DNA from 4 places in the Serratia sp. 25CWL12 genome. Region 3 is predicted to be linked to each of the others. Evidence: predicted binding sites of a transcription regulator. Region 3 holds the regulator's gene; each other region holds the start of a gene.

The links. Region 3 encodes CRP, which controls carbon source genes, mostly activating them, when cyclic AMP is high. Its sites were predicted from a motif close to ATGTGANNNNNNTCACAT; they were not measured.
Region 1: the regulator CRP is predicted to act here: its motif matches at 2,030-2,047, upstream of ACX9GV_RS01990 (NupC/NupG family nucleoside CNT transporter).
Region 2: the regulator CRP is predicted to act here: its motif matches at 1,600-1,617, upstream of cdd (cytidine deaminase).
Region 4: the regulator CRP is predicted to act here: its motif matches at 2,047-2,064, upstream of ACX9GV_RS11675 (ABC-F family ATPase).

Annotation. Positions count from the first base shown of each region.
Region 1 covers NZ_CM147698.1:438,252-441,876, forward strand. The annotation lists gene prfC (peptide chain release factor 3) at 1-1,105, shown strand, start outside; gene ACX9GV_RS01985 (TatD family hydrolase) at 1,178-1,957, shown strand; gene ACX9GV_RS01990 (NupC/NupG family nucleoside CNT transporter) at 2,216-3,481, shown strand.
Region 2 covers NZ_CM147698.1:2,709,737-2,713,361, forward strand. The annotation lists gene ACX9GV_RS11560 (MFS transporter) at 1-327, shown strand, start outside; gene ACX9GV_RS11565 (CidA/LrgA family protein) at 394-801, shown strand; gene ACX9GV_RS11570 (CidB/LrgB family autolysis modulator) at 798-1,493, shown strand; gene cdd (cytidine deaminase) at 1,675-2,559, shown strand; gene ACX9GV_RS11580 (MBL fold metallo-hydrolase) at 2,721-3,116, shown strand; gene ACX9GV_RS11585 (FkbM family methyltransferase) at 3,222-3,625, shown strand, end outside.
Region 3 covers NZ_CM147698.1:4,438,033-4,441,657, reverse strand. The annotation lists gene ACX9GV_RS19295 (phosphoribulokinase) at 1-329, shown strand, start outside; gene ACX9GV_RS19290 (OsmC family protein) at 520-927, opposite strand; gene crp (cAMP-activated global transcriptional regulator CRP) at 1,371-2,003, shown strand; gene ACX9GV_RS19280 (YccS/YhfK family putative transporter) at 2,059-3,625, shown strand, end outside.
Region 4 covers NZ_CM147698.1:2,732,459-2,736,083, reverse strand. The annotation lists gene ACX9GV_RS11685 (ABC transporter substrate-binding protein) at 1-1,521, shown strand, start outside; gene ACX9GV_RS11680 (antibiotic biosynthesis monooxygenase family protein) at 1,577-1,921, shown strand; gene ACX9GV_RS11675 (ABC-F family ATPase) at 2,090-3,625, shown strand, end outside.

The DNA.
Region 1 (3,625 bases), 530 kb from region 3:
GAAAATCGCTTGCTCACCCATTACTTGGCCCATCGGCTGCGGTAAGTTGTTTAAAGGGGTTTATCATCTGTATAAAGATGAAACTTATCTCTATCAGAGTGGTAAAGGCCATACCATTCAGGAAGTGCGCATTGTGAAAGGGTTGAATAACCCGGATCTGGATGCAGCGGTGGGTGAAGACCTGGCCGCCCAGTTGCGTGACGAACTGGAACTGGTACAAGGGGCGTCCCACGAGTTTGATCAGCAAGCCTTCCTGGCAGGTGAACTGACCCCAGTATTTTTTGGTACTGCGCTGGGTAACTTTGGTGTTGACCATATGCTTGATGGGTTGGTGGCTTGGGCGCCCGCACCGATGCCACGTAAAACTGACACCCGCGAAGTGGTGGCCGCAGAAGAGAAATTCACCGGGTTTGTGTTCAAAATCCAGGCCAATATGGACCCTAAACACCGTGACCGTGTGGCATTTATGCGCGTGGTATCAGGCCGTTATGAGAAGGGCATGAAACTACGCCAGGTACGTATTGGCAAAGACGTGGTGATCTCTGATGCTCTGACGTTTATGGCAGGTGACCGCTCCCACGTTGAAGAAGCCTACCCTGGCGATATTATTGGCCTGCATAACCACGGTACCATTCAGATTGGCGACACCTTTACCCAAGGTGAAGATATGAAGTTCACCGGCATTCCGAACTTTGCCCCTGAACTGTTCCGCCGTATCCGTTTGCGTGACCCACTGAAGCAGAAACAACTGCTGAAAGGGTTGGTGCAACTCTCGGAAGAGGGGGCAGTCCAGGTGTTCCGCCCCATTGCCAACAACGATTTGATCGTGGGGGCGGTTGGGGTGTTGCAGTTTGATGTGGTGGTTGCCCGCCTGAAAAGCGAATACAACGTGGAAGCGCTGTATGAGTCGGTGAACGTCTCCACGGCCCGTTGGGTAGAGTGTGATGACGTGAAGAAATTTGAAGAGTTCAAGCGTAAGAGTGAGCTGAACCTAGCGTTGGATGGCGGTGAAAATCTGGCCTATATTGCCCCCACCATGGTAAACCTCAACCTAACGCAGGAGCGTTATCCCGAAGTGCTGTTCCGCAAAACGCGGGAACACTAAGTCGTTCTCAGTGCCCGTCGCCATAGATTAAAGGCGGCGGGGTAAAGATCTTACTCTAATAGAGGGTGTGCTGTGAGCTACATTTTTACAGATACCCATTGTCACTTTGACTTTCCCCCTTTTAGTGGTGATGAACCCGCTAGTCTGCTTCGGGCTGCTCAAGCGGGCGTGCGGCAGATTATTGTGCCAGCGGTCACCGCTGAAAATTTTGCCCGTGTTCTACAGTTAGCCGCTGACCATACCCCGTTATTTGCTGCATTGGGCCTACACCCGTTGTATATCGCCGAGCATCAGGATCAACAGCTGGAGCAACTGGCGGGTTTACTGGCCACCAAGCCCGCCAAATTGGTGGCGGTGGGGGAGGCGGGTTTGGATCTGTTTATGGCCAACCCACAGTTTATGCGGCAACAAGCGTTGTTCAAGGCGCAACTTAAGTTAGCCAAACAGTACGATCTGCCGATGATTTTGCATTCCCGCCGTAGCCATGATCAACTGGCAGCGGCCCTACGCCGGTGCGATGTTCCCCGTGGTGGGGTGGTGCATGGTTTTGCTGGTAGTTTGGCGCAGGCCGAGGCGTTTGTTGGCTTGGGTTATTACATCGGTGTTGGGGGCACCATCAGCTACCCGCGCGCGCAGAAAACCCGTAGCGTGGTGGCTCAGTTGCCACTGAGTTGTCTACTGCTGGAAACGGACGCACCAGATATGCCATTAGCTGGTTACCAAGGGCAAGCAAACCGGCCAGAGCGGGTGCTGGAGGTGTTTCAGGCTCTTTGCCAACTTCGGCCAGAACCGCCAGATGAAATAGCTGAACATCTCCAGCAGAACGCCTGTTCCCTGTTTGCATTGAATTAACGGCGCTTCTTGCGATTGAGGTTGACTCATATGGCAGTCAATCCCCAGCAGGCGACATGTTTACCGCTAAAAACGTGCTATCCATCACATTATGTGGCATTGGTTTACCTCAAGTTGTATATGTTTGTGACATAAATCGAGTCTTGCGGTGGTTGGCCCAGTATAATTGCGCAGGTTATCACCCTTAGGCTATTCGTTATATTGAACGGTACTGAGGGTTTCTTTTTCGCAACAGGGGTATTTTCCATGCAACTCATCATGAGCCTGGTCGGTATGATGGTACTGATCGCCATTGCTGTGCTGCTTTCCAGCAACAGACGCGCCATCAATCTGCGTACTGTGCTCGGTGCTTTTATTATTCAAGTCGCTATTGGGGCGCTGGTTCTTTATGTCCCGGTGGGGCAGCAAATTCTTGGCGGTATGTCGTCAGGGGTGGCCAATGTCATCGCCTACGGTAATCAAGGGGTCAATTTTATCTTTGGCGGCCTGGTTTCCGACAAAATGTTTGAAGTCTTTGGTGGTGGCGGTTTTGTCTTTGCATTACGTGTGCTGCCAGTGATTGTGTTTTTCTCTTCGCTGATTGCGGTGCTCTATTATCTGGGGATTATGCAGTTGGTGATTAAGGTCCTCGGTGGTGGTTTGCAGAAATTGCTGGGCACTTCGCGTACTGAATCATTGTCAGCCACTGCCAATATCTTTGTGGGTCAGACCGAAGCCCCATTGGTGGTGCGCCCCTATATTGCCACCATGACCCAGTCTGAGCTGTTTGCCGTGATGTGCGGTGGTTTGGCTTCGGTAGCGGGTTCGGTATTGGCAGGATACGCCCAAATGGGGGTACCGCTGGAGTATCTGATTGCGGCTTCGTTTATGGCAGCACCGGGTGGATTACTGTTTGCCAAGCTGATGGTGCCGGAAACGGAAAAAACCCGTGATCAAGATGATGCCATGAAGTTGATCGCTGCTGAGGATCGCCCAGCCAACGTGATTGATGCCGCCGCTTCAGGGGCTGCATCCGGTATGCAACTGGCGCTCAATGTTGGGGCGATGTTGTTGGCCTTTGTTGCGTTGATCGCATTACTCAACGGTATCTTGGGGGGCGTTGGTGGTTGGTTTAACTATCCACAGCTCTCGTTGGAGTTGATCCTGGGTTGGATTTTCTCCCCACTGGCTTACCTGATTGGTGTGCCGTGGCATGAAGCGATGACGGCGGGTTCATTTATTGGTCAAAAAGTCGTGGTTAACGAATTCGTAGCCTTTATGAACTTTGGTGCTTACCTGCGTCCAGATGACGTGGTGGCAGCAGCAGGGTTACAGGTATTGTCACCTCATACCAAGGCGATTATCTCGTTTGCCTTGTGTGGTTTTGCCAACCTCTCTTCCGTTGCCATTCTGCTCGGTGGTCTGGGTAGCATGGCCCCTAACCGCCGCCATGATATTGCCCGTTTCGGCTTGAAAGCCGTGGCAGCGGGGACGCTTTCCAACCTGATGAGTGCCACTATTGCCGGGTTCTTCTTGGCTTTGTAACGACGAACAGCAAGGCATCAGGTTATCGATAAGGGCAGGCCTGCGGGTCTGCCCTTATGTTTCAGAAGGTCTGGGTGTTTAATGATGATATCTGATGCGACCTAGTTACAACGTGAATTCCCAGAGCGGATAACATCATTTTAC
Region 2 (3,625 bases), 1.7 Mb from region 3:
TCCATCCTGTTTTGGGCAGTGGCGATGGCGATTTTCAGCCTTGGGGAAATCATCGTTATTCCGGTGGAATATATGTTCATCGATTTCATCGCCCCAGCCCACCTGAAAGGCAGCTACTATGGGGTGCAAAGCCTCGGTAATCTTGGGGGAGCCATCAACCCGGTGATCTGCGGTTTCTTGCTCAGCTATAGCTCACCCGCAGTGATGTTTATGATGCTGATTGCCACAGCGTTACTCAGCCTGCTGTTTTTCTTTTTTGGCCATCGGTTGGCGGTACAGCAGCAACCCCTTGCCAGGCACAATACGGTGCAATCAGAAAACGCCTAGTACATGTTGTGGTGTGGCTCACAGTTTAATTGTATGATGAATGTTTCGCGTTAGCTGGGAAATACTATGGGCAACCTTCTTCTCGTGGGCTGGAAGTACATCAGAGCCATCGCACTGATCTACCTCTGTCTATTTATCGGTAATACCATCGCATCACTGTTACCAATCGCCATTCCCGGCAGCATTATTGGTATGCTGGTGCTGTTTGTCCTACTTTCCTGGCAAGTTCTCCCTGCCAACTGGCTCAAGCCCGGTTGTCATTTGTTTATCCGTTATATGGTGCTGTTGTTTGTGCCCATAGGTGTCGGCGTGATGAAATATTACAATCAGATCGTTGACGACCTGCTGCCATTGGTGGTCTCTTGCCTGGTCAGTACCCTGCTGGTGTTTGTGGTTGTCGGCTATAGCTCACACTATTTCCACCGGGAGCGCAGGATTAGCGGGCAATCCCCAAACCAGGGGGAAGAGAAATGATCCACACTATCTGGTGGTCTCTGCCACTGACATTGTTAGTTTTTTTCGCCGCACGTAAGTTATCACAATGGCTGAAGATATCCCTGCTCAACCCGTTGTTGGTTTCGATGGTGGTGATTATTCCCTTTTTACTGCTGACGGGTATTCCCTATGCAGACTATTTTCAAGGGAGCAAAATTCTCAATGACCTGCTGCAACCGGCGGTGGTTGCCCTCGCCTTTCCGTTGTATGAGCAGATCCACCAAATCCGCGCCCGTTGGAAGTCGATCATTACCATCTGCTTTATCGGCAGTATCACCGCGATGGTCACCGGGGGAGCTATCGCCCTGTTATTAGGAGCAAAACCCGATATTGCCGCCTCAATCTTGCCTAAATCGGTCACGACCCCGATTGCCATGGCGGTCGCCGACTCGATTGGTGGTATCCCGGCCATCAGTGCAGTCTGTGTGATATTTGTTGGTATGTTTGGTGCGGTTTTGGGGCACTCGCTGCTTAATCTGCTAAAAATCAATACCAAATCTGCACGCGGTCTGGTAATGGGTACCGCCTCGCACGCATTAGGGACTGCGCGCTGCGCGGAAATGGACTACCAGGAAGGGGCATTCAGTTCACTGGCATTGGTTATCTGCGGGATCATCACCTCGTTGACCGCCCCCTTTATATTCCCGGTGCTGCTGCGTCTATTTGGCTAATATACCCGTCGCCATGCAAGCTAAGCGCTTGCTGGCAGTCTGCTTAACGACAAAACCTGCGACAGCTCTCGCAATTACTGTTTTCATTGCATTAATTTCATTACAAATAAGATAAATGTCACATTTTGTTGTTAGCAAGCTGCCTAAAATGTTGCCTCGTCAACTTGTAGAGAGACTTGCTATGCACCCGCGCTTCCATGCTGCCTATCAGCAACTACCGTCTGTTTTGCAATCAGCTCTATTACCCTACCTTGATGCGGCAGATTTCTCAGCTATGTTCAAGGCGGACCAAGTGGCGACGCTCAAACAAGTTTGCGGGTTAAATGGCAGCACGTTGGCATTTGCCCTGCTCCCTTTGGCTGCGGCCTACTCATTAACACCCATTTCGCATTTCCAGGTAGGGGCCATCGCCCAAGGTATTAGTGGCAATCTCTATTTTGGCGCCAATATGGAATTTAGTGGCGCGCCTTTGCAGCAAACGGTGCATGCGGAACAATCAGCCATCATCCATGCCTGGCTGCGCGGGGAGAGCAAACTAAGTGCTATCACGGTTAACTACACGCCTTGCGGTCATTGCCGGCAATTTATGAATGAGCTAAACAGTGGCAGCGCACTGCAAATCCAGTTGCCGACACGGGCTGCTGCAACACTGGGTGATTACCTGCCGGACTCTTTCGGGCCGAACGACCTTGCCATTAGCAATTTGTTGATGGATCCGATTGATCATGGCTGCCAGTTGGCACTGAATGATCCATTGGTCAACGCTGCTCTGGACGCTGCCAACCGCTGTCATGCCCCTTATAGCGAAGCCTACAGTGGTGTCGCCTTGGAGGGTGAAGATGGCGCAATCTATGCCGGCCGTTATGCAGAAAATGCCGCATTTAACCCTAGCTTGCCGCCGCTACAGGCAGCACTGGTGCTGATGAATCTCTCCGGCGCTGATTGCCAAAAAATCCGTCGTGCCGTATTAGTTGAAGGCCAAAATGCGCTACTGTCACAATGGGATGCAACCCGGGCAACCTTGGCATCATTAGGCTGTCAGCAGGTAGAGCGGATCACTTTCTAGTACCATCATTAGCAATGGTTACAGGCAACCCCTTGCATTTTTAACAACGTATACGGCCTTAACTAACGGGGAAAGGTACTTTTCCAAACGCGACCCTGTATGTCTCCAAAACCGAAAATGACGACTGGCCGAGCGACGAAAAAATGTGCAAGACACCGGGCGTGATTAAAGTCACGTTTACCTTGGCACAAACGTCTATTGCTCCTTATACAACACAGGGTCGTCTGAAGTTTTATTTTCCAAATTCTACGTTGCTCCCAAGCATAGAAGTGCTTGCAACACCAAGATATACGCCAAGCCATACTGCACATCTGTTCATCTCTGAAGGTCAACATATTTTACTCTGGATAGAACTAGTGCATAATCGTGCGCTAACGTTTATCAAATCTGAGATACCACTTGAGTTCGGCTCCAACCGCAAACAAGCAGTCACCAGACGCTTAAAAACCTTTGCAGATCTCGCGCAAAAACAGCTATGGGTTGACGATGCACATTGGCTCGCCACCCCATTGACCAAGTCACTAAGCGTGAAAAAGACTATCGCTGGGTACGTATAGAGTACCCACCGTTCATGCTACCGTAACCGCGATCAAGCAGACGACCCGTTAAATAATATACCGTGGGCAGGTTCTTTACTCACGTTGACCTTAAAGGCCATAGTTATGGATGATATTCAAAATCAACAAAAAACTGATTCCCCGCTCTCATTCTATCGCGTCGGTGATGTAAACTTCCTGCTCACTGCTGGCCCCGACATGATTAATGAACATCTCCGTGAAGGGAAATTATGGGAGCCCGCCACATTACAAATATCACAGGTCTTAATTGAGGGTATTGAAAAGCCAGTAATTGTCGATATAGGGGCAAATATTGGCGCTTATGCGGTTCCTATGGGGAAGAGTATCTTAGCTCAAAAAGGGAAATTATTCGCCTTTGAACCTCAGCGTCAGGTGTTCTACCAACTCTGCGCCAATTTATTAAGCAACAATCTGAGTAACTGCTTTGCTTACCAGATGGCCATTGGGGATATTGATGGTGAGATTGAGGTCCCTGTACTGGATATTTT
Region 3 (3,625 bases):
ATTCTGTGGTCCGTTCAATGGAAGATTATATCAACTACATCACGCCACAATTTTCACGAACCCATATCAATTTCCAGCGGGTTCCCACCGTGGATACGTCCAATCCCTTTGCGGCCAAAGCGATCCCCTCGCTGGATGAAAGCCTGGTGGTGATCCATTTCCGTGGCTTGGAACAGATCGATTTCCCCTATCTTCTAGCCATGTTGCAAGGGTCATTTATTTCACATATCAATACGTTGGTGGTACCTGGTGGTAAAATGGGGCTGGCAATGGAGCTGATTATGACGCCACTGGTGCAACGGCTACTGGAAGGCAAGAAAATCGAATAATATCGAATCATGTAGGTGGGCGGCGATTAATCTCACGCCTGTGATACTCCGTTTCATCTGCAATCCAAGCGGGTGACAAGCCCTATCGACAGTCTGCCGCAGACACAACGTTTGCACAAAAATCGCCGCAGCCCAAAACGGCACGGCGATGCTTAGCGTTATTCCGTGTCAACATGACACAGAGTAGTGCTCAATCAACTTCATGGATTTCAAAACTGTGGGTAATAGTGGCCGCTTTGCCCAGCATCAGGGAAACGGAGCAATATTTTTCGGCAGAAAGGTCTACTGCACGTTCCACCACCTTTTCGGTTAGCCCTTTTCCGGTGACAATAAAATGCAGATTGATGTGGGTAAACAGTCGAGGTGCCTCTTCACGGCGTTCTGAAGTCAGTTTCACCTCACAATCGCGCACATCATTGCGGCCTTTTTGCAAGATCGGCACCACATCGATAGCGCTGCAGCCCCCCACAGACATCAACACAATTTCCATTGGGCTTGGGGCCTTATCACCCGCATTACCATCCATCAAAATCTGATGGCCGGAAGCAGACTCCCCCAAAAATGTCAGCCCTTCTACCCACTTCACTCTTGCCTGCATATTGTTCACTCCGATTATTTTTTAAAATCAACGTACGCTTTCATAGAGAAACTGGCAACGAAACCTGACACTAATCATGCTGAAACGAGACAACACAAGACACCCGCCTCACTCTGTGCTACAAACACAGCTGCAATACTTTTTTCATGGCATCAATTTCAGGGATATATCCTAAGATCATTGGTGAGTTAATGGAACCTAGCTTGCAGCACTTAATACGAGTTAATATGCTAGTGTATAAGTGATTTTTTTACCCAGATTCGTTCAAACTGCCGGTAGGCGACAAACGAACGAGTCTACTACGGCTTGAGTGACAACGGGGATATACCTCACCTCAAAACCTGTTGATAGCCACAACTAAAACATCAGGCTATAAGCACGTTTTACAGGGAACTCTGACCCCTGTGATACAAGGCAGCGATAACAACAGAGGATAATAGCGCATGGTTCTCGGCAAACCGCAAACAGACCCGACTCTTGAATGGTTCCTGTCTCATTGCCACATCCACAAATATCCATCAAAGAGTACGCTGATTCACCAAGGTGAAAAAGCGGAAACTCTTTACTACATCGTCAAAGGTTCCGTCGCGGTGTTGATTAAGGATGAAGAAGGCAAAGAGATGATCCTCTCCTACCTAAATCAGGGGGATTTCATCGGCGAGCTTGGATTATTTGAAGAAGGCCAGGAACGAAGTGCCTGGGTAAGGGCGAAAAGTGCCTGTGAAGTAGCTGAAATTTCCTATAAGAAATTTCGCCAGCTCATTCAGGTTAACCCGGATATTCTGATGCGCCTATCTGCACAAATGGCAAGTCGCCTGCAAGTCACCTCAGAGAAGGTAGGTAACCTCGCTTTTCTTGATGTGACTGGCCGTATCGCACAAACCTTGCTGAACCTGGCAAAACAGCCTGATGCGATGACTCACCCGGATGGTATGCAAATCAAAATTACCCGCCAGGAAATTGGTCAGATCGTCGGTTGTTCACGTGAAACTGTTGGCCGCATTTTGAAAATGCTTGAAGATCAAAATTTGATTTCCGCTCATGGCAAAACCATTGTCGTGTACGGTACCCGTTAATCATTAAAGAAACGGCGCTGCAATGCGCCGTTCTTTGTCTGCTGAACAGCAAAACATGTGGCGCCGCCTGATCTACCATCCAGAAGTGAACTATGCCCTGCGACAAACGTTGGTGTTGTGCCTGCCTGTCGTTGTGGGTTTACTGCTGGGCCACCTGCAACAGGGGCTGTTGTTCTCGTTAGTGCCTGTCTGTTGCAATATCGCCGGGCTAGATACCCCTCATAAGCGCTTTTTCAAGCGCCTGATAATCGGCGGGGCACTGTTCGCTCTCAGCTGTGTTTTGTTGCAACAGGCGCTGTTGTGGCATATCCCATTACCCTTACTGATGCTTGCTATGGCGCTATTGCTGGGTGTCAGCGGGGAAATCAGCCCACTACATGCACGCTTGCTGCCCGCAGCACTGGTTGCGGCCATTTTCTCTCTGAGCATGGATGGCCTACCTATTTGGTATGCCCCGCTACTGTATGCCGTAGGCACTCTCTGGTACGGCCTGTTCACTTGGTTTTGGTTTAAGTTATGGAAAGAACAGCCAATCCGTGAATCTTTAAACCAACTCTATATACAGTTAGCTGATTATTTTGAAGCCAAATATTCGCTGCTGACCCAACATACTGATCCTGAAACCGCGCTACCGCCACTGTTGCAACGCCAACAGCAAGTGATGGACCTGATCAGTTTGCTATATCAGCAGATTAACTTTCTGCCACACGCCAATAATATGGAACAAAAACGCCTGCAACGAACGTTCCAAGTGGCACTCGACCTGCAAGAACACATTAGCGTCAGCCTCCACCAGCCAGAAGAAGTGCAAAAATTGGTGGAGCAGAGCCAAGCTGAGGCGATCATTCGTCGTAATGCTCAAGTCATCGCTGCACGTTTACGCGTTGTCGCAGAAGATATCCTCTATCATCGGCACTCTCGCCGTTTTAGCATGAAACACGAATTGGCCGCGCTGGAGAAAGTGGCTACACGGCATGCTGATAATCCCGTTGGCCAGTTTTGTTACTACCATTTCAGCCGTATTGCTCGCCTGTTACGTACACAGCATCCTCTTTATCGCCGAGACCTGATGGCCAACCAGTCACGGTTACCCTTCTGGCCTGCAGTGGTAAGCTATTTATCGTTCAAATCCAACGCACTACGCAATGCAGCCCGACTGGGGGTCATATTGGCTGTAGGCAGTAGCCTAGGCCTGCTGTTGCATCTGCCAAAACCCTATTGGATCTTACTGACCATCATGTTTGTCAGCCAGAACGGTTATAACGCTACACGAGTAAGAATACAGCACCGTGCGCTCGGCACACTGATTGGGCTGGTGATTGCAGCAGGGCTTTTGCAACTGCAGTTACCAGAATATGTGACGCTAAGCATTATGCTGGCAATCACCCTCACCGCTTATCTGTTCTTGCGTAAAAACTATGGGCTGGCAGTAACCGGATTCACCATTACCGCCGTCTATACCTTGCAAATACTGGATCTCAGCGGCAGTCATTTACTGATACCTCGGCTGATTGATACCTTGATTGGTTGTGTGTTGGTCTTTGGTGGAACGATCTGGTTATGGCCACAATGGCAAAGCGGTCTACTACGCAAAAACGCTCACCAGGCGCTGGAACAGGATC
Region 4 (3,625 bases), 1.7 Mb from region 3:
ACCCTGGTGTACTGCTCAGAAGGATCTCCGGAAAACTTTAACCCGCAACTCTATACCGCAGGCACCAGTGTTGATGCAAGTGCCGTACCGGTCTATAACCGTTTGGTGGATTTTAAGGTAGGGACGACCGAACTGCAGCCCAGCCTGGCGGAAAGCTGGGACATTAGCGAAGATGGCAAGGTCTACACCTTTCATTTGCGCCAAGGGGTTAAGTTTCAGAGCAATAAATATTTTACGCCACAGCGCGATTTTAATGCAGACGATGTGATCTTCTCGTTTATGCGCCAGAAAGATCCCGCTCACCCATACCATAATGTTTCTAACGGCAACTACTCAAACTTTGAAAGCCTCGAGTTCGGTAAACTGATTACCGCTATCGACAAGGTGGACGACCATACCGTGCGCTTTACTCTGGCCCATGCAGAGGCACCATTTGTGGCTGATCTGGCATGGTACTTCGCCTCAATCCTGTCAGCGGAATATGCTGATGCGATGCTTAAAGCGGGGACACCAGAGCGAGTCGATATGGACCCAATTGGCACCGGGCCGTTTAAATTGGCGCAATATCAGAAAGATTCGCGCATTCTGTTTACCGCGTTCCCGGAGTATTGGCAGGGTAAAGCGAAAATCGACCGCTTGATATACAGCATTACGCCAGATGCTTCGGTGCGTTATGCCAAACTCGAGAAAAACGAGTGCCAGGTGATGCCATTCCCCAATCCGGCGGATTTACCGCGTATCAAGGAGAATGCCAACATCAACCTGATGAGCAAAGCGGGGCTGAATACCGGTTTCCTGGCGTTCAATACCCAGAAAGCGCCATTGGATAACGTTAAAGTGCGCCAGGCGTTGGCGATGGCGATTAATAAACCGTCGATTATTGAAGCGGTATTCCACGGGACCGGTACGGAGGCAAAAAACCTGTTGCCGCCAGGTATCTGGAGTGCTGACAGTGAGTTGAAGGATTACGATTACAATCCGCAAAGGGCTAAAGAGCTGTTGAAAGAGGCCGGTTTCGCCGATGGAATGACCATCGATTTATGGGCGATGCCGGTACAACGCCCTTATAACCCGAACGCCAAACGTATGGCGGAGATGATCCAGACCGATTGGGCAAAAATTGGCGTGACGACCAAGATCACCACCTACGAGTGGGGCGAATATCTGAAACGGGTAAAAGAGGGGGAACACCAGGCGGCATTGATGGGTTGGACCACCGCCACCGGTGACCCAGATAACTTCTTTGGCCCACTGTTTACCTGCCAGTCAGCCAACAATGGTTCAAACTCGGCCAAGTGGTGTTATGCGCCGTTTGATCAATTGATCGCTAAAGCCAAATCCATCACTGATCAGCAACAGCGAGCGGTGTTGTATAAAGAAGCACAGCAGATGATGCATGACCAAATGCCTGCAGTGATGATTGCTCACTCGACGATTTTTGAACCGGTGCGTAAAGAAGTCTCTGGTTATGAAATCGATCCCTTTGGCAAACATATCTTTTATCAGGTCGATATAAAGTAATCATGAACCCTCCCCAAGTGACCTGCTGGGGGAGGGTTTCTTTAAGGAGCAAATGATGATCGCGGTGATTTTTGAATTGCAGGCAGCAGACGGGCAGCGGGAAAGCTATCTTGAGCTGGCGGCGCAGTTAAAGCCACTGTTGGCGGAGATTGACGGTTTTATCTCCATTGAACGCTTCCAGAGCTTGAATGACCCAGAAAAGTTGCTATCACTCTCTTTCTGGCGCGATGAAGCTGCGGTAGAGCAGTGGCGTAACCTGGAACAACACCGCCAGGCTCAGGCTTGTGGTCGGCAAACGGTCCTGAAACATTATCGGTTACGGGTAGCCGAGGTGGTACGTGATTATGGGCTGGAACCGCGAGAACAGGCTCCTACTGATAGCCGCCATTTTCATGGTTAGACCACCAAGTTATAAACTTAACAACATCGTATTAGTGGCCGCCGATAGTCATCGGGTCAGGTTTCATTCAGGTTGAGCAAATCATCAGCAAAACTTCCCACATCTCGCTGCCGGGTTATGGCATAATGCGCGCCAAATCACATTTTAATGACATGAAGAGCGAGCGCTGTGTTAAGCACTAACAATATTACTATGCAGTTCGGCAGTAAGCCGTTGTTTGAAAACATCTCTATCAAATTTGGTGGCGGTAACCGCTATGGTTTGATTGGGGCGAACGGTTGTGGCAAATCAACATTGATGAAGATTCTCGGTGGCGATTTGCAGCCGACGGCGGGTAACGTGTTTCTTGACCCCAATGAGCGCTTGGGTAAATTGCGCCAGGATCAGTTCGCTTTTGAACAATTCAGCGTACTCGATACCGTGATCATGGGCCATACCGAACTGTGGGCGGTGAAAGAAGAGCGCGATCGTATCTATGCCTTGGCAGAGATGAGCGAAGAAGATGGCTATAAAGTGGCTGATCTGGAAGTAGCCTATGGCGAGATGGACGGTTATACCGCCGAAGCACGCGCTGGCGAACTGTTGCTGGGTGTGGGTATTCCACAGGAACAGCATTACGGCCCGATGAGCGAGATCGCTCCCGGCTTTAAACTGCGTGTTTTGTTAGCACAGGCGTTGTTTTCCAATCCGGAAATTCTGCTGCTCGACGAACCGACCAACAACCTGGATATCGATACCATTCGCTGGTTGGAGCAGGTGCTGAATGAGCGTAACAGCACCATGGTGATCATTTCCCACGACCGTCACTTCCTGAATATGGTGTGTACCCATATGGCGGATCTGGACTACGGTGAATTGCGGGTCTACCCAGGCAACTATGATGAGTATATGACCGCGGCCACTCAATCTCGTGAACGGTTGCTGGCGGATAATGCCAAGAAAAAGGCACAAATCAACGAACTGCAGTCATTTGTCAGCCGTTTTAGTGCCAATGCCTCTAAATCTAAGCAGGCCACCTCCCGTGCCCGTCAGATTGATAAAATCCAACTGGAAGAGGTTAAAGCCTCTAGCCGCCAGAATCCATTTATCCGCTTTGAACAGAATAAGAAACTGTTCCGTAACGCGCTGGAAGTGGAAGGACTGAGCAAAGGCTTCGACAATGGCCCGTTGTTCAAGAAACTCAACCTGATGGTCGAAGTAGGGGAGAAAATAGCCATTCTGGGTGCTAACGGTATTGGTAAATCAACCTTACTGAAAACATTAGTGGGTGATTTAGCCCCAGATCACGGCAGTGTTAAGTGGTCTGAAAATGCCAGTATTGGCTATTACGCTCAGGATCATGAATACGAGTTTGATGAGACGCTGACGGTATTTGAATGGATGAGTCAGTGGAAACAGGAAAACGATGATGAGCAGGCCGTGCGCGGTATATTAGGCCGCCTATTGTTTAGCCAGGATGACATTAAAAAGCGGGTGAAGGTACTGTCCGGTGGTGAGAAGGGGCGGATGTTATTTGGCAAACTAATGATGCACCGCCCGAATATTTTGATTATGGATGAACCTACCAACCACATGGATATGGAGTCCATTGAGTCATTGAACATGGCGCTGGAATTGTATGAAGGCACCTTGATCTTTGTTTCACATGACCGTGAGTTCGTCAGTTCATTGGCCAGCCGTATTCTGGAAATGACGCCAAACAAG